DNA from 4 places in the Lentilitoribacter sp. JB5-8 genome. Region 3 is predicted to be linked to each of the others. Evidence: predicted binding sites of a transcription regulator. Region 3 holds the regulator's gene; each other region holds the start of a gene.
What was found. The regulator PhoB, encoded in region 3, activates phosphate uptake and scavenging genes when phosphate is short. The targets are predictions, from matches to a motif close to TGTCATNNANCTGTCAT.
Positions count from the first base shown of each region.

Region 1 (5,473 bases), 1.3 Mb from region 3:
TTCACCACTCATATTGTGGTTGATGACGCTAATTGTTTTGCCACATGTCGGCATGTTTTTCGTCTCGATCAGCGAAAAAGTTGGTGTTCGTCAATATGAAACCGGTCTTGGCAATTATGCTGTGTTTTTCAATGAACCACTTTATTGGAACACATTTGCTCGTACAGCTTATATGTCCATTGCTGCAACGTTTTTAACGCTGCTGATCGGATTTCCAATTGCTTATTACATCGCCAAGCTCACCAAAGGGCGCACGAAAACCACTTTGTTTTTAATGTGCCTCATTCCATTTTGGGTCAGCGAACTGGTGCGCACTTTTGGCTGGATGATCTTGCTGCGCGAAACAGGCGTTGTCTCTAGCTTTATCCAATATATCGGGCTCGTCGACGGTCCTATTGAGTTTTTATACAATGATGCCGCGATCATGACGGGTCTTGTTTATACCTCCATGTTGTTCATGGTTGTTCCGCTGGTCACCACGCTGGATAGCCTTGATGATAGCTTGATTGAGGCAGGTTATGATTTAGGCGGTAACGGATATACCATCCTGCGCGAGATCATTATTCCTCATGCAATGCCAGGCATCGTCTCAGGCTGTATTGTGGTCTTCATGTTATCTCTTGGTAATTACCTCACGCCAATTTTGCTGGGTGGCAAAGATAGTCTGTGGTTCACGGGGCTCATCTATAGTCAGTTTATCACGCGATTTAACTGGGAACTTGGTTCTGCCTTTGGGTTCTTGTTGCTTGGATTGTCGTCACTCATTGTGTTTGTTGGATTAAAACTATCTCGACAATCGCTCACTGAAACGATGGGGCGCTGAGATGATTACAGGTATCAAACAAAGCCCGTTCTTCACATGGTCCTATCGCGCCTATGTGATCCTCTTTTTCATCTATTTGGCGCTACCATTAGCGGTGGTCTGCGTTTTCGCCTTTAATGATAGCCAATTCCCATCACTACCTTGGGACGGGTTTACATTAAAGTGGTTCTTCGGCACTGAATCGCCATCCATCGGCGTGTTTAACGAACGATCTATCATTCGTTCAATCGGTACGTCAGCATTTGTTGCTTTCTGGGTTGCTGTCCTATCTGTATTTGTTGGCACCTGTAATGCATTCTTATTCACGCGATATGAGTTCCGCGGAAAATCATTTCTCTACATCGTCATGTTGTTGCCGTTGATTATCCCAGGCATCATTTTGGGTATCAGCATCTTGGTGTTCACTTCCAATATCGCCAACTTTTTAGAAAACGCCACCGGCCTTTGGTTTGATAATTTAAGACCGGGACTTATTCTGGTGATCCTGGGTCAATTCTCATTCATTACGACGTTTGCCACACTCGTAATTTCTGCAAGGTTGCAGAAGTTTGACCTAAGCTTGGAAGAAGCTGCGCTCAATTTAGGAGCTACAAAGCTCGGCGCAATTCGATCAATCACATTGCCATTTTTATATCCGGCGATGATTGGGGCAGGGGTGGTTGCTGTCTTGATGAGTTTTGAAAACTTCAACACCACTTTGATGCTGGTTGGTTCAGATGCGCCGCTAACAATTACAATGTTTGATCGTTTAAAGCTCGGTTCGACACCTGTACTCAATGCGGTTTCATTGTTGTTAATGGTCGCGTCTGCCGTGCTCGGATTAATGTCGTTACTTTTGCAGAAAAAATCTGACTAAAAGCTATTCGATCCTGCGTGTTGAAGTTCACAAGTTTTATGACACTTCGATGACGATTATTGAAACAAATTGTTCAGAATTAATGATAACGCAGCCCTCAGCAAGTTTTCCACAATCGCTCTTTCAAATTTCTAATCGATGAATTTTAAATTTGTTGAGATGATGATGGTAATTTAGATAAAGATATATAAATCAATTAGTTAAATGATTTTTCTGAATCAATTTCTCCCTATTCCCCACTCCCAAAACGTTAAAATTTCCATCATCAGAAACGATCGAATTTCATTGTCATAAAACTTTATTATTTCCGTCATCAAACTGAAAACTGAGCCCCCTAGGTTTGAGCCAGCTGAGACGGAGGCTATTTTAATGCTGCTCGAAATTCGTGATCTAACAAAAAAATTTGGTACTGCAACTGCAGTCAATAAAATTAAGTTTACAGTCGAAAAAGATCAATTCATCGGTATCGTTGGTCGTTCGGGTGCAGGCAAATCAACCGTCTTGCGGATGTTAAATCGTCTCGCGGATCCAACCGATGGTTCGATTGTTTTTAATGGTCGCGATGTCACTAAACTTGAGGGTGCTGACAAACGTAAATGGCAATCTGATTGCGCTATGATCTTCCAGCAATTCAATCTCGTGCCGCGCCTTGATGTTGTTTCAAACGTCTTGCATGGCACATTAAACAAACGCAACACGCTGGCAACAATGTTCAATCTCTTCCCAAAGGAAGATGTTTATACTGCGATCGATCTTTTAGAGCGCCTTGGCATCCAAGAGCATGCTATGAAGCGCGCTGAGGCGCTATCAGGCGGGCAGCAGCAACGTGTCGCAATTGCACGCGCGATGATGCAAGATCCGCAAATTATTTTAGCGGATGAGCCAATTGCCTCGCTTGATCCAATGAATGCGCAGATTGTGATGGATAGTCTTCGCCGCATTCATGAAGAAGATGGTCGCTTGGTGATCTGTAACCTTCATACACTTGATACAGCGCGTAAATATTGTGACCGCGTGATCGGTATGCGTGATGGCAATATCGTATTTGATGGCACTGGCGCGGAGCTCACAATCGATGCAGCGCGCGAAATTTATGGTGCAGATGAGAGCTTTTCAGAATCGGCAACTTCAACCAGCGTTGAAAGCCTTGCCCAAACAAATCACGAGCTCGGTGAGCTTGCATGATAAAATACCAGCCCCGCAAACACCGGGGCTTTTTTATGTCCAAATGGAGAAATGGAAACATGAAAAAACTAGCATTAGCCCTTTTGGCTACAACATTGATGACAGGTGCTGCAGCTGCTGATAGCATGGAGAAAATCTCAGAATTCCGTATTGGTATCTTGGGTGGTGAAAACGCTCAGGACCGTATGAATTCTTACCAGTGTCTTGCTGACAAAACGACTGACCTACTTGGTGTAGAAACAAAATTGTTTGCACCTGCTGATTACGCTGGTGTTATCCAGGGTCTTCTAGGCGGTACAATCGACATGGCATGGCTTGGTGCATCTGGTTACGCAAAAACATATTTGTCTGACCCAGAAGCTGTTGAGCCTGTACTTGTAAAAGTAAACGTTGATGGTGGCTTTGGTTACTACTCAGTTGGTTTTGCACGTAAAGATTCAGGTGTAAATTCACTTGAAGATCTTAAAGGTAAAACATTTGGTTTTGGTGATCCAAACTCAACATCTGGTTACTTGATCCCTTCAATCGAAATTCCACAGCAAATCAATGCAACTATGGAATCTGGCGATTACTTCGGTGAAGTTAAGTTCACAGGTGGTCACGAGCAAACAATCGTTGCTGTTGCAAATGGCGAAATCGAAGGTGGCGTAACTTGGGCTGATGGTCTTGGCGAATGGGAAGATGGCTACAATTCAGGTGCTCTTCGTAAAGCTGTGGACGCTGGTCTTGTTGACATGAACGACATGGTCAAAATCTGGCAGTCAAAAACAATCCCAGAAGGCCCAATCGTTCTTCGCAAAGCGCTTCCAGCTGACGTTAAAGTTAAAATGACTGGTCTTGTGGCTTCTTTGAAATCACTAGATCCTGATTGCGCATACGGTGTTGCTTCTGGTGAAACTAAAGGCTTTATGCCAATCACGCATGAGGCTTACGAAGTGATCATCGAAGCTCGTAAATTGAAATCTAACTAATCGATTTCTAACCTATTGAGACCACCCCGCATTTGGGGTGGTCTTTTTCTAAGCTCTCACACTTAAAGAATGAAAATGTCGACACAAGCCATAGAAAATTCTGCGGCGCCGGATCTGCGCGAAAGATATCTCGCCCAAGTTCAGCGCAAGCATTTGTATAATGCCATATTCTTGTTGGTATTCATCGCGTTGTTTGTCAGCGGGTTTATGACCGCAAATGACAGAAACGCAGGTGGGTTTTGGAATGGCTTGCCAAACATCTTCGATTTTCCAGCTGAAATGTGGGATGATGCCAGTCAGAAACTCGCACAATTTCCAGCTCATTTTATAAATTTCCTACCGAGCTTGCTTGAGACCATTAACATCGCTGGTGCTGCCACATTAATTGGCGCCATCGCAGGTGTGTTTATCTCGCTGCTCGCAACGCGCGGTCTTGCAAAATGGCCGCGTTTAATCCCAGCATTTCGTCGAGTATTGGATGTGCTGCGCGCCGTGCCTGAGATTGTCATCGCGCTGGTTTTAATCTTTATCATGGGCGGTGGCCCAGTTCCGGCGATGATTGCCATCGCGTTGCACACAATTGGTGCGCTTGGGAAACTATTTTCAGAAGTGAATGAGAATGCCGATATTAAATCTGTCGAAGGATTAGAATCTGTTGGCGCAACATGGTTTCAGCGCATGTGGCTTGGTATACTGCCACAAGTTATTCCAAACTATTTAAGCTATGCGCTTTTGCGTTTTGAGATCAATATCAGAGCGTCTGCGATCCTTGGTTTCGTTGGTTCTGGTGGTATTGGTTATGAGCTGAAAAACGCCATGAGTTGGGGTAAAGGCAAGTATGATGAAGCAGCTGTGATCTTCATCCTGTTGTTCCTAACAATTGTCCTTGTGGATCAACTATCCGGTTATGCAAGAAATAAATTGATCGGAGAAAGCCGATGAGCACGATTGTAGCCAATAACAAAACCAAGCTCCGAACACTGGTTGATAAAAACTTTTTGCGTATGAAGCTGGTCGCATTTGGTGTGCCATCACTCATTCTGCTTTACTTTGTTTATATCGCGATTTCGTTCGACTTTGCAGGAATTACAGAGCGTGCAAGGCTCGATAAAGCATCTACTTTGTTATCCGATACTTATTCTTACAAGACCCATGTGACGAAATCTAATCGCGGGGCAGGTGATTTCACAATTGCTATTGAAGGCGAGAAAAAGGGTCGCTATCCGCAAGGTGAAACGCCAAACTGGGTCAATATTGAAGGTGATAATGCCACTGTTACATTGGCACCGGGTCACGTTGTCGAATTTGTTGGAAAAACGGTTTTCTACGATATCCCGGGTTACGGACTTGTAGAAGTTGAACCGAAAAATTCTGGTATCACGCTCAATCTACCAACCGACGAAGTCCCTGATTTCATCAGCGCATCGAAAACAAGAGTTTCTATCACAACAGATGCTGGCCGCATTGCTGTGACGAAATCAAAAACGGATGTGTTTAGATATTTCTATGGTTGGGAAATGTTCTTCTTCACCCTTGATAGCCCATTTTATGGCATGAGTTTTACCGATGTGATTGGATCAGCATTTTCGTCAGACCGGATTGATCCCGCCGAAAGCAATTTCAGCGCAATGTGGAATG
Region 1 covers NZ_CM146332.1:1,967,829-1,973,301, forward strand. The annotation lists gene ACZ1GZ_RS09410 (ABC transporter permease) at 1-823, shown strand, start outside; gene ACZ1GZ_RS09415 (ABC transporter permease) at 825-1,679, shown strand; gene phnC (phosphonate ABC transporter ATP-binding protein) at 2,052-2,864, shown strand; gene phnD (phosphonate ABC transporter substrate-binding protein) at 2,924-3,835, shown strand; gene phnE (phosphonate ABC transporter, permease protein PhnE) at 3,911-4,777, shown strand; gene phnE (phosphonate ABC transporter, permease protein PhnE) at 4,774-5,473, shown strand, end outside.
Region 1: phnC (phosphonate ABC transporter ATP-binding protein) is a predicted target of PhoB. The motif match lies at 1,966-1,982, and genes of this name have one in related genera.

Region 2 (5,473 bases), 1.6 Mb from region 3:
CCCCGTCCAATCTGCCAATTCTTGTGCATGCGCGGGTGAGCGAGCACGCAAAATTGCCAATTCACGAGCGCCTGACAATAAAGCATCTTCTTTAAGCTGCTCTTTATCAAGTTTTGAATACAAAAAGCCTTCTCGGACACCAAGCGCTGAGAATACGACCTTAGACGGCTTCATCTTTTTTAGCACTTCTTGCATGGTCGCAGCGCCAAAAGGCAGAAGAATCCGACGATTTTTTGAAACTGCTTTTAAAGTCTCTTTTTCAAATTCATCCAGAGATGTGACGCTATCTAAAAAGCTCATCATCTCTTCATATTCGATTTCATAACCTTGCATCATATGCAGCGGATAATTTGTTGCTTCCATGTGCAATTTCGCAATCGAACGCCAGGTTCCGCCCACCGCATAAAATACGCGATCTTTGCCCCCATCAAGCACGTCAGCTTTTGAGATATGCTTTTTCGCAATCTTCTGCGCTTCATCAATGTCGCCATCGGCTTGTTCCTGAAGGCGTAAACCACCCAGCGGCATGGTGATGCCACCCGTTAGTTCATCATCTTTGATATCAACAATCTCGAGCGAGCCACCACCTAAATCGCCAACAATCCCATCGGGTGAATAAACACCTGAAACAATACCAAGCGCTGCGTATTTGGCTTCTTCTTCGCCCGTCAACACATTGAGTTTACACCCTAATGCGGCCTCGGCGCGTTCAATAAATTCCGGTCCATTTTTAGCGTCGCGTGCCGCGGCTGTTGCCAGCACATACACATCTTTCGCCCCGGCCTGCGTTGCAAGCTTGCGGTACCGGTGTAGAACCTTAATAGCGCGTTCAACACCTTCAGGATCCATTTGTCCTGACTTAGCTAGGCCACGTCCCAGCCCGCAAAGCGCTTTTTCATTGAACAATACAGTTGGTGAGCGCATGAGACCTTCATAGACCACCAAGCGCACAGAGTTTGAACCAATATCAATGACAGCAACAGGATTTATGCCCTGCAGTCTGCCTTGAGCATCACTTTCAACAACGGTCATTTAATTGTCATCAAGCCTTGTTATTGCGCTCGGCTAGCAGCCCGGCAATACGCTTTGGTGCGCTCGACCCCAGCGCCTCCCCACGACCCGACAAACTCGGATTGGTCATAAAATACTCCTGCGCGTTAAATGGCTCCTCACCTTTACGAACTTTCATTCGCTTAGATGTCCCATCGGAGAGAATTTCATAACTTTGCTGGTTGTCAATCAAATTTGCCAACATGATCTGCGAAAGCACCTGCTCATGCACAGTTTCATTGGTAATTGAGACAAAAGTTTCTACTCGGCGGTCCAAATTGCGCGGCATGAAGTCTGCCGATCCGAAATAGATTATCGAATCGCTAGAAGGCATTTCCTTGCCATTTGCAAAACAGATTATGCGGCTGTGCTCCAAAAAACGCCCCACTATAGACTTCACACGAATACGGTCAGACAACCCAGGAATTTGAGGACGCAAGCAACATATTCCGCGCACCACAAGGTCGATTTCAACCCCTTGTTGGCTGGCACGATAAAACGCATCGATAATATCTGGATCGACAAGTGAGTTCATTTTTGCCCAAATAGCAGCAGGTTTTCCCGCATGGGCATTTTCAATTTCCTGATCTATATGGCGTAAAATAGTTGGACGCATGGTACGCGGGCTGACCGCAAGTGTGGTTACGCCTTCTGGTTCGCCATAACCTGTGATGTAGTTAAACACCTGTCCCACATCCGCAGCAATTTTTGGATCGCAGGTAAAATAAGATAGGTCTGTATAAATTTTCGCCGTTACTGAATGATAATTCCCAGTACCAAGGTGGCAGTATGATACCAGCTTGCCTTCTTCACGGCGCACAACTAGTGACATTTTGGCATGCGTTTTAAGCTCGACGAATCCAAAGACAACCTGCACACCTGCACGCTCTAAATCTCGCGCCCAGCGAATATTAGCTTCCTCATCAAATCGCGCTTTTAACTCAACAAGCGCTGTTACGGATTTACCAAGTTCGGTTGCATCCATAAGCGCACGCACGATGGGGCTGTTGTTTGATGTGCGATAGAGTGTTTGTTTAATCGCTAACACATCGGGATCAACGGCCGCCTGGCGCAGGAACTGCACAACCACATCAAAACTTTCATAGGGGTGGTGAATGATGAGATCTTTTTCGTGAATGGCAGCAAAGCAATCGCCACCATGTTCACGCACACGCTCCGGAAAGCGGGCATTGTAATCTGGGAACAACAAATCATTGCGGTTTAGCTTAGTGAGCTCTGAAATTGTATTTAATGCTAACAGCCCGCCCAAAATCGCAACTCGATCTTCGGGTACATCGAGTTCGTGGATGACAAACTCGCGCAAGTATTCAGGGATTTCGTCATCAAATTCGACACGGATCACTGATCCTCTGCGGCGACGCTTCAGTGCGCTTTCAAAGTAACGCACCAAGTCTTCCGCTTCCTCTTCGATCTCGATATCACTATCGCGAATGATGCGAAAAGTTCCTGAACCATGAACATCATAACCAGGAAACAGGCGTGTGATGAACTGGCTGATGACATCTTCAATTGTGATGAAACGTGTTTTCCCATCAGGGCTTGGTAGTAAAATAAAGCGTTTAATCGCCGTTGGAATACGCAACAGCGCAATCAATTGCTCTTGATCAGTTTTGCGTATGAGACGCAAACACATCGAAAACCCTAAATTTGGAATAAACGGAAACGGGTGCGCGGGATCAATTGCGAGCGGTGTGAGAACTGGAAAGATTGTTTCTAAGAATTCTTGCTCAAGCCAATCATGATCTTCTTGGCTCAGTTTATTTGGCCGAATAATTGAAATGCCTTCTTCTTCAAGCAAACCGCGTAGTTCAGTCAAAGATGCATGCTGGCTATTTTGCAATTCACACGTTACGGAAAACACTTTATCCAATTGCTCTTGCGCTGTTAAACCATCGGGAGATGGCACATGAATACCCTCACGTACCTGCCCTTCAAGTCCAGCAACGCGGACCATGAAGAATTCGTCAAGGTTAGCCGCTGAAATGGATAAAAAACGTAATCTTTCCAACAATCTATGTGCAGGATTATTCGATTCTTCCAAAACACGGTGGTTGAATTGCAACCATGAAAATTCACGATTTACAAAACGTGATGGATCATCAAACCATTCGTTGTCTATTGGCTCAATTTCGATGGTATTTTCGTTGGTATTACTGTGTTTTAGCTTGTGTTTTTTACTCATGAGACAATCATAAACCTATCGCAGCGATCGCACCAGCGCGAGACAGGTTATTGGTTAACCGTCGCGCATGACACTTATGTGACAAGCTGGTGCGTAAATGTGTACCATAATCTAACACATTTTCTCAGCAACTTCGCATGTGATTGTGTTTTTAGTTACTATTTTCAAAATTCGATAAAACTTCTGCTGCGATCGAACGACCAACCGGCGTTTTTTTCGATAGTGCCAACTCATCCATGGCTTCAACAATATCGCTTGCAACAGCAAGTGAGCGCTCCATGCGCATGACCAGATAATTGACAGTTTTTTCGTCAATTTCTACTTGTCGATCAGCAAAAAGTTTAAAGATAACTTGAGTGAGAAGCTGCTCATCCGGCTCGCTAATTTCAACAATGGTCGCAGCTTTTATACGCGAGGCTAAATCAGGCAGACCAACCTTCCAAGATGCAGGCCAAGAACGCGCTGTCATGAGAACAAATGAACCTGCCTCCTTTGCCGCATTGAGCATGTGGAACAGCTTTGTTTCGTCTGCTTGCGCATTGGTCAATAACTGATCAATATTTTCGATTAGGATCGGTGTTGTCTTCACCGCTTCAACCAAATTGTCTGCCCCTTGCGCTAAGTTGACCTCAAAAGCTTCGGATTTCTGCCGCCAGATATGCGCAATATGTGACTTTCCCGAACCTGTGGGGCCAGCAAGCACAACCAAATGCGATGGCCAGTTCGGCCATTGATCGATAATTTGAATTGCACCCTCAACAGACTGCGAAACAATCAAATCATCACGTCCTTTGGACGGAGTGACATCAAAGCTTAGCGGGATCTGGCTAGGTTGTTTATTATCTTTAGCACTCACGAAGGCTCAACCTTTTTTGCTCTCGTGCTGGCCATCCAGTGCATCTTCACTCGGTGCATCTTCACCCGGCGCATCTTCACTATGTCCAATATAAAGATCACTATCGAGATATCGTTCAATGGCAAAACGCACAAGAACTGCAACGGCTGCGGCTGCGGGAACAGCAATTAGCATGCCGACAAACCCAAATATTGCAGCAAATGCCAGTAGTGCGAACATCAACCAAACCGGATGCAGGCCAATGCGTGAACCGACAAGTTTTGGCTGCAAGATATTACCTTCAAGAAATTGACCAGCGGCAAAAATAACGACAACAAGCACGATCATTCCGTATTCCGGCCAGAATTGAACAACTGCAACACCGACAGATAACACCAGTCCAACAAGCGAGCCCACATAAGGAATAAAACTAATGAGACCAGCAAAGATGCCGATAAGAAGACCAAAATTAAGCCCTACAAGGGACAGCCCAATTGCGTAAAAAACGCCCAAGATCACGCAAAGTGAACCTTGACCGCGAACAAAACCTGCAATCGCATAATCAATTTTTTTGGTAAGATCACGAACAGTTTCTACGTGATCACGCGGGATCCAGCTATCAACTTTTGCCACCATATCATCCCAATCAAGCAGAAGATAAAATGCAACAACGGGTGTGATAACAAATAAAGATGCAATATCGACTAGCGCTTTACCTGAATTCCAAATCTGTTGAAAAAGCTTACTTAAAAAACCCGCGCCTTCTGCCAATGCGCCTGAAAATCCCTCTTTAATGGCAGCAATCTGTGCGTTCATCCAATCGGGAAGAATGGTACTTTCAGCGGTTAGGAGTTCTTGCAATTGCGTTACATAATTGGGCAGTCGCTCTATGAAATCAGCCGCTTGCGAGACAAGAACCGGGACAATGATCATCAATGCCAATATGAAGATCAAAATAAAAATGAACAATATCACCACGGTTGCCCAAAGCCGTGATAAGCCCCAACTTTCAAGGCGATCAGCCACAGGATCAAGGAAATATGCGAGGGCCATAGCAACAACAAATGGTAACAAAATTGAGCTGAAAATAATGAGGAACAACGCAAATAATGCGAGCGTGATACTCCAAAAAATTGCCTGACGACGGATGGTCTTCGCAGAAATATGCGTGCTCATTTCGAGCCTCCCCAATTGGCGCTAAGTGGACGTTTTGTCAGAGATATAGTGAAATACCAACGAAGTTGAAAGGCATTATTTCGCGCAATCGTGAGATAAATAATAAGCTCTAAAGATTATTAAGTTGGCTAAATTGGCAATTGATATGAATTGTAAAGCTCTAGTGACGTTTAATACGCGAAGCCTGTTCGATAAATTTGTGATAGTGC
Region 2 covers NZ_CM146332.1:1,708,407-1,713,879, reverse strand. The annotation lists gene ppx (exopolyphosphatase) at 1-1,032, opposite strand, end outside; gene ACZ1GZ_RS08180 (RNA degradosome polyphosphate kinase) at 1,043-3,253, opposite strand; gene hdaA (DnaA regulatory inactivator HdaA) at 3,405-4,109, opposite strand; gene ACZ1GZ_RS08170 (AI-2E family transporter) at 4,116-5,264, opposite strand; gene ACZ1GZ_RS08165 (diguanylate cyclase) at 5,425-5,473, opposite strand, start outside.
Region 2: ACZ1GZ_RS08180 (RNA degradosome polyphosphate kinase) is a predicted target of PhoB. The motif match lies at 3,321-3,337, and genes of this name have one in related genera.

Region 3 (5,473 bases):
CGCATCAAACAAATGCTGCCCGAAGCCAACAAATTTACCCGTGAACCCTGCCCTGCATCTGAATTAAAAGTTGGGTTACAATGCGGGGGGTCAGATGCTTGGTCAGGTATCACCGCCAACCCCGCGTTAGGATATGCATCGGATTTAATTGCTGCACAAAAAGGCACGGCATTGCTTGCGGAAACTCCCGAAATTTATGGCGCTGAACACTTACTTCTCCAACGCGTGCGCGACAAAAAAACCGGCGACAAACTTCTTGGTTTAATCCGCTGGTGGGAAGATTACACTGTGCGCAACAAAGGTTCGATGGATAACAATCCTTCACCGGGGAATAAAAAAGGTGGCTTAACAACAATCTTAGAAAAGTCGCTTGGTGCATCAGCAAAGGGTGGAACATCGCCGCTCAATGCAGTTTATAAATATGGGGAAGAAATCCGAAGCGAGGGCTTTGCATTTATGGATTCACCTGGATACGATCCGGCTTCAGTGACCGGGCAAATTGCCAGCGGATGCAACATAATTGTTTTCACAACGGGACGTGGATCTGCATTTGGTTCAAAACCTGCACCAACTATTAAAGTTGCCAGCAATTCAATCATGTATAGCCGCATGAGCGAAGATATGGATATCAATGCCGGCGACATGCTTGAGGGCGTGACACTGGAAGAAAAAGGTCGTGAAATGTACAAGCTCATTTTGCGCGTGGCATCTGGTGAAAAATCAAAATCCGAAGCTCAAGGGCTCGGCGACCATGAATTTGTACCATGGCAAATAGGCGCGGTGATGTAGCCTCCCAAAATCTCTTTCAACAATACGAATACTGAATTAGGACATTTAAAAATGACACAGCAAAAAATTGGATTTATCGGTCTGGGTTTGATGGGTGCGGCAATGGTCGACCGCCTGCTCGACAAAGGTTATGACTTAATAGTGATGGGCAACAAATCGCGCCCGCGCATCGACAAGGCAATCTCCCGCGGAGCGGTTGAGGCGACTTCAGCAAAAGATTTAGCTGAAAAATCTGACATTATCATGTTGTGCATGGATACGTCGCAATCTGTGGAATCGCGTATGTTCGGCGATGATGGCGTACTTGCAGGGCTCAAAGAAGGTTCTGTTGTCATCGATTTTGGCACATCATTACCAAGCTCAACAAAAATGCTTGGTGAAAAAGTAGCAGAAAAAGGTGGTCAATATTTAGATGGTCCGCTTGGACGCACGCCGTCACATGCGCTTGAAGGCAAGCTCAACATCATGACGTCAGGTGATGAAGCTGCATTTAACAGCATTAAGTCTGTGCTTGAAGATCTTGGTGAAAATGTCTTCTTCCTTGGTGAACTTGCAACAGGTCATACTATTAAACTGATCAATAATTTCTTTGCGATGACAACAGCATCTGCAATGTCGGAAGCATTTGTTATGGCTGATAAAGCAGGTGTTGATAGACAAAAAGTCTATGACGTTATGTCAGCAGGCCCTGTGCATTCCATGATGATGGATTTTGTTAAAGCCTTTGCAATTGACGGCAACCCAGAAAATCTAGCTTTTGCCATCAAAAACGCATCCAAAGATGTCGGATATTACGGGCAAATGGCAGATGATTTAGGCGTTGAAAGCATTATGTCGAAATCAGCTCGCACGGCGCTCACGTCAGCAATTGACGAAGGAATGGGCGACAATCTGGTACCAGAAATGGTCAACTTCTTTGAGAAGAAATTTAACTCTTAAAACGTTCAGGCTATTCGCTTAATCATCATCAAGCGAGTAGCCAAACCCACGAATTGTGCGAACTGGATCTGTTTTTCCAGTTTGCTTAAGCGCTTTGCGCAAACGCCCCACATGCACATCAACAGTTCTTAGATCGATATCGCTGTTCATACCCCAAACGCGATCAAGCAATTGTTCACGGCTCCAAACGCGGCCTGGCTTTTCAAGTAAGAACACCAACAAACGAAATTCTGTCGGCCCAAGCTTAATCGTATCTTCGCCATAGGTAACGCGATGACGTTCAAGATCAACATGCAACTCGCCATAAGATAGCGATTGTTTTGCTGTGCTAGGGCGTGCTCTGCGCAATGTTGCACGCACTCGGGCCATCAATTCTGTTACCGAATATGGCTTAACGATATAATCATCAGCGCCGGTATCAAGACCACGCACGCGATCGGTTTCTTCACCACGCGCAGTTAGCATAATCACCGGTATTTCCGATGTTTCTTTCTTGCGCTTGAGCTGGCGACAGACTTCTATGCCAGACAAGTTAGGCAGCATCCAATCGAGTAAAATGATGTCGGGGATGACTTCCTCAGCGCATAAAAGCCCTTCTTCACCATCAATTGCTCTGGAAACGCTAAAACCTTCTTTTTCAAGGTTATAAGCGAGCAATTCCATTTGCGGCGGTTCATCTTCTACGACTAAAACTCTTGCGGCTGAAAAGTCTGACATAAGGAATTCCCTTTTTGTCTAATTAGGCTTTATTCGTCCAAATCAACGGTGATGGATGATGTTAGATCGCTCTTGGCGCGATCATCATCAGGCAAAGCACCGCTAACCATATAATGCACTTGCTCTGCAATATTCGTTGTATGATCACCCATACGCTCAAAGTTTTTCGCAATGAACAACAGGTGCATACACGATGTGATATTGCGCGGATTTTCCATCATATAAGTCAGTAATTCACGGAAAAGCGTATTGTGAATAAGATCCACATCTTCATCTTTGTGACGCCAATGATCGGCCATCTCTTTGTCGCGCGCGACATATGAATCCACAACACCGCGGATCATGTCCTGCACGATTTCACTCATACGGGAGATCGTTTCATTTGATGATCCCAAAGGGGTAAGTTCTGTAACAACAGACGCACGCTTTGCAACATTTTTAGCGTAGTCACCAATGCGTTCAAGATTGCTCACCATTTTTAGTGCAACCACGACGGCACGCAGATCCTGCGCCATTGGTTGGCGTTGAACTAGAATACGGATCGCCATATCACCAATTTCTGTTTCAAGCTGATCCACGCGCTTATCGGACGCACGAATGCTTTCAACAAGCTCCAAATCTTGTTTGAGCAAGCATGTTACGCAATCATTGACCTGCGCTTCAACAAGCCCGGCCATTTCTAGAACGAGCGTTTCAACAGTCTTAAGATCATTATCAAAAGACGTTACAATATGGGCATCTTTGTTCATTTTGCTCTCCACTAACCAATACGGCCAGTAATGTAATTTTCTGTGCGATCATCTTGCGGATTGGTGAAGATTTGATCCGTGTCACCATGCTCAACCAAATTGCCCAAATGGAAAAATGCGGTCTTTTGAGAGACACGTGCAGCCTGCTGCATTGAGTGTGTTACGATGATGATCGTAAAGCGCTCGCGTAACTCATCAATTAGCTCTTCCACGACAGCCGTAGCAATTGGATCAAGCGCAGAGCATGGCTCATCCATCAAGATAACTTTTGGTTCAATCGCAATGGCACGCGCAATACACAAACGTTGCTGCTGCCCACCAGATAAACCAGTGCCTTGTTCATGAAGACGATCTTTAACTTCTTCCCAGAGGCCAGCACGTTTTAAGCTATGCTCAACAACGTAATCCATTTCATCTTTCGATGTCACAGTTTTATGGATACGCGGGCCATAAGCCACATTATCATAAATTGATTTCGGGAACGGATTAGGTTTTTGGAAAACCATACCGACATGCGCACGAAGCGCCACAACATCAACATCTTTAGAATAGATGTCTTGGTTTTCAATAATCACCTGACCTTCAACACGGGCAATATCAACAAGATCATTCATCCGGTTAATACAACGCAAGAAGGTTGATTTACCGCAACCCGATGGACCGATTAGGGATGTGACCTGGTGTTTTTGAAAGTCAATATCGATCCCAAACAGAGCTTGTTTTTCGCCATAATAAACTTCAACACCTTTGGCCTGAATAATCGGACCATTTTCATCCAGTGTTTTTTCAAACTCGCTCATTTTTTGTTCACTCTCAACAGAATTATTCAACATATCGACCGACCCTTTCCGCTTAGAATCTACGTTCGAATTTGCGACGAAGGACCACCGCCAATAAATTCATCAATACAAGAAAAAGCAAGAGCACTATAATTGCCGCTGATGTTTTTTCCAAGAAACCACGTTGTGGTGCGTCTGCCCAAAGGAAAATCTGAACCGGAAGCGCTGTTGCAGAATCCAGGAACCCTTTTGGAACGTCAGCAATAAAGGCGACCATACCAATCATCAAAAGTGGCGCAGTTTCACCCAAAGCGCGCGCCATACCAACAATCGCGCCGGTTAACATGCCAGGAAGCGCAAGTGGGGCCACATGGTGAAATGTTGTTTGAATGCGGCTTGCACCTATCCCCAACGCTGCTTCGCGAATGGAAGGAGGCACCGCTCTTAAAGATGCGCGAGACGCAATGATAATTGTCGGCAATGTCATAAGAGCTAAAACCATGCCGCCAACCAGTGGAGACGATCTTGGAAAGCCAAAGAAGTTTAGGAAAATCGCCAAGCCCAACAAACCAAATACAATAGATGGCACCGCAGCAAGATTATTGATGTTCACTTCAACAAACTCACTCCAACGATTTTTCTTTGCAAACTCTTCAAGATAAATCGCAGCACCCACACCCATTGGGAATGAAATGACAAAACAGATGACCAAGGTTAGTGCCGATCCGACTAGAGAACTTAAGATACCAGCAAGTTCAGGTTCGCGACTATCACCATTGGTGAAAAAGCGCTTGTTGAATTGGCGTTTGGTTTGTCCGCTTTCAGTCAGCGCATCAACCCAACTAACCTCTGCGTCACTAAATTTACGCTGACTTTCTTCAAGGCCGGTATCAACGCCGCCTTTTAGATAAATATCCGCGTCATCTGATGCAAGCAACCAAACATCCACAACTTGACCAACAGCCTCTGGGTTATCTCTTACATATTGTTTAAGTTCCAGAGCAGCATCCGGGCTCAATAAGCCATAAAGCTTGCGGCGATCTTTGCGGCTTTTCACATCAGGAAAACTCGCTTTGAGAGCATCGCGTACAATTGTTCGGTAAGAAGCACCATCAACATCGCTGGGATCAACATTATCGGGGCCTAGATCGACGGTTAGCTGGATAACGCTTTCACGCAATGCGCCAGATCCTGTCCAGGCAATTGAACCAACCATGACCGCAAGAAAACCGATCGCAAAGATGATCGCAGCTAAACCACTAAGCTTAAAAAGACGCTCAGATGTGTGACGACCTTGAAGGCCAGCCGCTTCTGTTGAAAATGAATTAGTCATATTGCTCTCGGAAATGATTTACAATTTTAAGCGCGATCACGTTCAAGATAAGCGTGATAACAAACAGGAAGAGACCAAGTGCAAAGGCAGATAGCGTTTTAGCACTGTCAAACTCCTGGTCACCAGTTAGCAAAGTTACAATTTGAACGGTAACGGTTGTCACAGCT
Region 3 covers NZ_CM146332.1:3,292,760-3,298,232, forward strand. The annotation lists gene ACZ1GZ_RS16055 (UxaA family hydrolase) at 1-789, shown strand, start outside; gene ACZ1GZ_RS16060 (NAD(P)-dependent oxidoreductase) at 799-1,728, shown strand; gene phoB (phosphate regulon transcriptional regulator PhoB) at 1,747-2,445, opposite strand; gene phoU (phosphate signaling complex protein PhoU) at 2,475-3,194, opposite strand; gene pstB (phosphate ABC transporter ATP-binding protein PstB) at 3,206-3,994, opposite strand; gene pstA (phosphate ABC transporter permease PstA) at 4,047-5,306, opposite strand; partial or broken gene pstC (phosphate ABC transporter permease subunit PstC) at 5,299-5,473, opposite strand, start outside.

Region 4 (5,473 bases), 520 kb from region 3:
ATCCGCGTGATAATGCCAGTAGGACATAGTCTTATCTGTGACACGACCTTCCAATATTGATGGGATACTAGCTGTTCTAAAGATAACGCGTGCACCAGGAGCTGCCGTTCTGTTTATTTCTTGCCAAAGTTCTTCAAGCTGATCATCTGTCATCCAGTCCTGCGCATCCAGCAACACATAGGCGTTTTTGGATTTATCTTTTTGAGACTTCAGATATTCTGTGAAGGTTTTGTTTTGGTACTCGACATTTGTTTTTGCGGATCTAAGCGTACGTAAATTCTCGAACCGAAGGTAGGGCGGTAATGGCCCGGTGCTGTCGTCTTTATATCCACGGTTAAATGCCTGCCACGCGAAGTAATTTTCAGTCAGCGGAAAATCACACATTAATGCTCGGGTGCGTTCTTTTAAAACTGCAAGCATGTCACCATTTGCAGCACTGGCTAATTCTTCATATTGCTGGGGCGGAATGCCAAGACCAAAAAGGCTTAGCTTCCGGTTCGTCAAAAATTTGATGACTTTTCCGTCAAACAATGGTTCCACATGTTGCTTGTAGTACCTTTTTTGCTCGTCAAGGTTTCTACAATCGATGAACTCACGCAGATCAACGCCGTTTAATTTTGCGAAAATATGAACAGCTTTGATGAAACGTCCTAAAACACCATTTTGATAAAACCCATTGGTGAACATATCAATCTTACGCTGGATTAGACCGTGGCGCGATTCCCAATATTTGATAGTCTGTGCATCCAAATGAGGTTTGTAATAAACCTCGTAAAAATTGATGTTTGACGCATCATCGCCCACACCAAAAAAATCGAAAAACGTTCTATAATTCGGAGAATGCCGGATGCCAACCAATTTCAGTTTATTCAAAGCGATATGTGCAGGAGATAAATCCAATGCCGTAATATTGGCAGGTTCCCTCGTCATATAGGACAGCACGTTGCAGCCACCGGACGCAATACAAACCAAATTATCATCTGGCTGAATATTAAGCGCTCTCATGTCCACTTCAGGGTCTTCCCATATTTGGGGGTAGACGAGTTTGGTGAAATTATGCGCAAACAAACGTTCTAATAGTCCTGTTTTGGACATAAATGAATGGCGCGATACGGATTGAATGACCTGCTGTCGATAACCGCCTACCTGTTCCATGATTGCAAAACCTTTCCGTATGAGTTCAAGCCATTTAAGCTTCTAATGGCTCAGATCCCTTTGACTTAGTTTGATTTGTTGATGACTGTCTTTGCTAACCTGGTCGGGCAAAGCGCCTGTTTCCGCCCAATAAATGAGCTCAAATTTCCCGTTAAAATCCTCAACGATTGCCGTGCAGCTTTCCACCCAGTCGCCGGTATTTAAGTAAAAGACGTCATCGACTTGTTTGATTGTTGGATGATGGATGTGGCCGCAGATGATGCCATCCGCACCATGTTTTTTAGCTTCGTGTGAGAGGATGTCTTCATAATCGCCGATAAAGTTAACCGCACTTTTGACTTTATATTTTGCCCAGCGGGACAAAGACCAATATTGCCCGCCCCATAACCTACGAAACTTATTTAATAGGGTGCTTAGGCTAAGCACTGTTTCATAAGCCCAGTCCCCAATATGGGCGAGCCATTTGGCGTTTTTGATAACAACGTCAAACTGGTCGCCATGAATGATGAGGAATTTCTTGCCCGTTGAACTTTCAAATATGTCTGTTTCTTTAACTTCAATTCCACCAAAATGCGTGCCGAAGTAATTTCGCATCACTTCATCGTGGTTACCCGGGATATAGATAATCTTGCTGCCTTTTCGTGCTTTTCGCAGAATTTTTTGGACAACATCATTATGGGTTTGCGGCCAATACCAACCTTTTCTCAAGCGCCACCCGTCAAATATATCTCCGATAAGATAGATATATTCCGCATCATGTACTTTTAAAAAGCTGAGAAGCATTTCTGCCTGACAGCCTTTTGTGCCCAAATGAATATCGGACAAAAACAATGCGCGGTGGTGAAAATTCTGTGACAAGTTTCTTAGCTCCAGAGAATTTGCACCCCTTTAATCCTATTGAGATGACAAGCTGATGACATGATGCACCGGCTCAATATGCGTTCTAAGAATGGGGCACTTCCCCATAAAGTTTAGAAATAGGGTTAATAGAACGGAAAGGTCCTTGTCGTATCTTATGAGCCAGTAGTGTTTTGTATTTTGTATTGTGTGCTAGCGTATTATGGCCAAGAAACCGTCGAAAACGACGCCCAAAGATGGCGATTTAGAGCAAGCCCCTAAAAAGGGGTTGTTCAGCTTTTTGCGACGTAAAAAGAAAAATAACACGAAAAATCAAGAAGGTGGCAAGGTTCAAGCGGCTGATGAAGCCCAGGTAGCCGATCAAGACGCTGTTAAAGCTGAAAAAGAGCCAGCAAAGAAGAAGTCATCAAAGCCTGCGCGTAAAACAACGGCAAAGAAAGAACCCGTAGCCGCTAAAAAAACGACTGCAAGAAATACATCTGCAAAGACTGCAAAGGGTGAAAATGCTCCTAAGCGCAAACCCGGTAGGCCAAAGAAAAAGGTTGAAGAGCCGCAAATTGCTGCGGCAATTGAAGAGGTCGAAGAAGAGGCAGCTTCCGAGAAAAGGCGTGCACTTTTTGGTTTTCTAAAGCGAAAGAAAAAGCGAAGGCCTCCTCCGACGAGCAGGTTGTCGCAAAGGATGCGGCTGATGATCAGCCCTTAGAACCAAAGCAAAAGAAAAAGCTCTTTGGGTTTTTAAAGCGGAAGAAAAAGACAGATGCTGTCGCAGAAGAACCATTAGAGATTGATGTATCAGGCGATATTCCTGTTGGCACAGGAATGATTGACACTGAGATCGATGATGATGAGGGGTTGCCGGTTAAAAAAGGCATCTTCACCAAAAAGTTTTTGATTATTATTTTAAGCGGTTTTGCACTTACAGCAACATCTGGTGCTGCTGCTGTGGTTTTTGTGAAACCTGGCTTTATGGACAAGAACATTACTGGTTTGGCATGTGATCTGGTGCATGAAGTCCAGTTTGAACTCATGAAAGAAAATCGTGTCACATCTTATATTCGGGCTAACGCGATGCCGACCAAAGAGCGTGTTCTTATGGTTCTTAACTATACGAAATTCTTGATTGGCGAATATCCCGATAGTCAGCTTGTGACTGTCTCATTGCTTGATGCCGATGGACCAACGAGCCGTCCAGATTTTCGCGGTAGTAATATTGGTGCGCAGGTGGTATTTGCGCCGGACCCATTATTGACACAAGCGACTAAAAAGCAGTGGGAAGTGCGTTATGTCAACACGGACAAGGCCTATGGCGGGAAGTTTATTGGTGACCGTTATGAATTGTCTCCTGAAGAAATAATGACGCTCAGTGAAGAGATTATCGAGCCTGCAGGTTGTTACGTTCCTGAAGAAGAAATGTCTGAAGAGGAATTAGCTGAGAAAGAACGCCTTGAAGCGGAAGCTCTGGCGGCGGAAGAGGCTGCGCAGGCAGCATTGGATGCTGAAGCGGAGAAAAATGCGGAACCAGGAATGATCGATGATGTTCTAGCGCTTGTTGGTCTGGGTGGTTCAGATGACGAAGAAATGGCACCTGAAGGCGAAGTCATGGAAGAAAACGCCAACATTTATCCAGGTGATAAAGTTGAGATGGAAGAAGCTCAACAAGAAGATGAAGCCGGATTCTTCGATGGTATCTTGCAAATGGTTGGTTTGGGTTCGGATGATAACTCGGCACAAAATGAACAAAAAGTTGACGTGTTGGGAACAAAAATCCGCTACAATTAAGCTCCAAGATTATATCTTTATGTAAACTGAATTGATTTTCTTCATCTTGAAACTGATGCGATAATCAGATGTGAAGTTTGTAGGAGATAATTTTGCAAAATTTGCCTGAACCCAAAGTATTAGACGCAGCGCTCTCCATTTGGCGATATCATTGCTTGGATGAAAACATACCGCGTGATATTCCGACCTTTGATTTAATTGTTGGTCTTGGAAGTTACGATACGCGGGTGGCCGAACGTTGTGCCGAACTTTATCAAAATGCGATCTCAGATAAGATTGTGTTCACCGGTGCTTTCGGCAATTGGACAAAAGATCATTTTGATAAAACAGAAGCGGAAACCTTCGCCGATGTTGCCATGGGCCATGGGGTGCCTGAAGACGATATCGTTCTTGAGGATAAAGCCACAAACACGGGTGAAAACATCACGAATGTCAAAGCAATGTTCCCCAAAGCAAAGACCGTGGTGTTTGTCACTAAGCCACAAATGCAAAGACGTTGTCGTGCAACTGTTGAAAAACAATGGCCCGATATCAAAGCCGTGGTGACAGCGCCTCATCATACAATTGTTTCCCAGCCTGTTGGTGATATGGACTTGGAAAAAGTCGTACACGAATTGGTCGGTACGCATTGGCGCACGCGTGCTTATGCAAAGCTTGGTTATCAAACCAAACAAGACGCTGATGAATTAGCTGAAGAAGCGTTTAAAGAACTTGTAGAGCAGGGATATACAAAACATCTCCCCGACGATTGGGAAGATGTTTTGTCAGAAGAATTATCAGAGGCGTGATCTTACACGCCTCTAATTGCATTTAAGCTTTTGTTTTTTGTGCCGGGAACAAGATCACGTCACGAATAGATTGTGCATTGGTCAGTAGCATGATTGCGCGGTCAATTCCGATGCCTATACCCGCTGCTGGCGGCATGCCGTGATCCATCGCATCTAGGAATTCTTCATCTAGTACACGTTCTTTTTCACCACGTGATTGGGCTTGTTCAACTTGCTCAACCATGCGCGCACGTTGCTCAACAGGATCATTGAGTTCAGAGAACGCATTTGCAATTTCCCAGCCATTGATGAATGTTTCAAAACGTTCAACAAGACGAGGCTCGCCCGGCACTTCTTTCGCAAATGGAGAGATGTCTTTTGGCATATGCGTAACATGCGATGGTTGGATTAACAGATGCTCAGCTTTTTCTTCGAATACAAGCGCAAGCATCTCACCCCAAGTTCCATCTTCATCGATATCAATACCTGGTAAAGCTTTCTTTGCAGCTTCACGTGCATCAGCATCATTGTCGATGGCAAGGAAGTCGATGCCGGTCGCGTCTTTGACCGCATCTGGCATTGGAACGCGTTTAAACGGAGCGGCAAACGAAATCGTTTTATCGCCAAATTCGACATCTGTTGTGCCGTAAATGTCTTCAGCTACACGCGCGAACATTCGTTCAACCAGATCCATTGCATCTGTGTAATCATGATAGGACCAATAGGCTTCCATCATCGTGAATTCTGGATTGTGGCGGGTTGAGACCCCTTCATTTCTGAAGTTTCTGTTGATTTCAAAAACCTTGTCGCTAATGCCACCAACAAGCGCACGTTTGAGATAAAGCTCTGGCGCAATTCGCAGATACATATCCATATCAAGCGTGTTGTGATGGGTCATAAATGGATCGGCCGTT
Region 4 covers NZ_CM146332.1:3,811,482-3,816,954, reverse strand. The annotation lists gene ACZ1GZ_RS18470 (BtaA family protein) at 1-1,155, opposite strand, end outside; gene ACZ1GZ_RS18465 (UDP-2,3-diacylglucosamine diphosphatase) at 1,198-2,013, opposite strand; gene ACZ1GZ_RS18460 (hypothetical protein) at 2,216-2,716, shown strand; gene ACZ1GZ_RS18455 (hypothetical protein) at 2,833-3,792, shown strand; gene ACZ1GZ_RS18450 (YdcF family protein) at 3,885-4,580, shown strand; gene lysS (lysine--tRNA ligase) at 4,603-5,473, opposite strand, start outside.
Region 4: ACZ1GZ_RS18465 (UDP-2,3-diacylglucosamine diphosphatase) is a predicted target of PhoB. The motif match lies at 2,058-2,074, and genes of this name have one in related genera.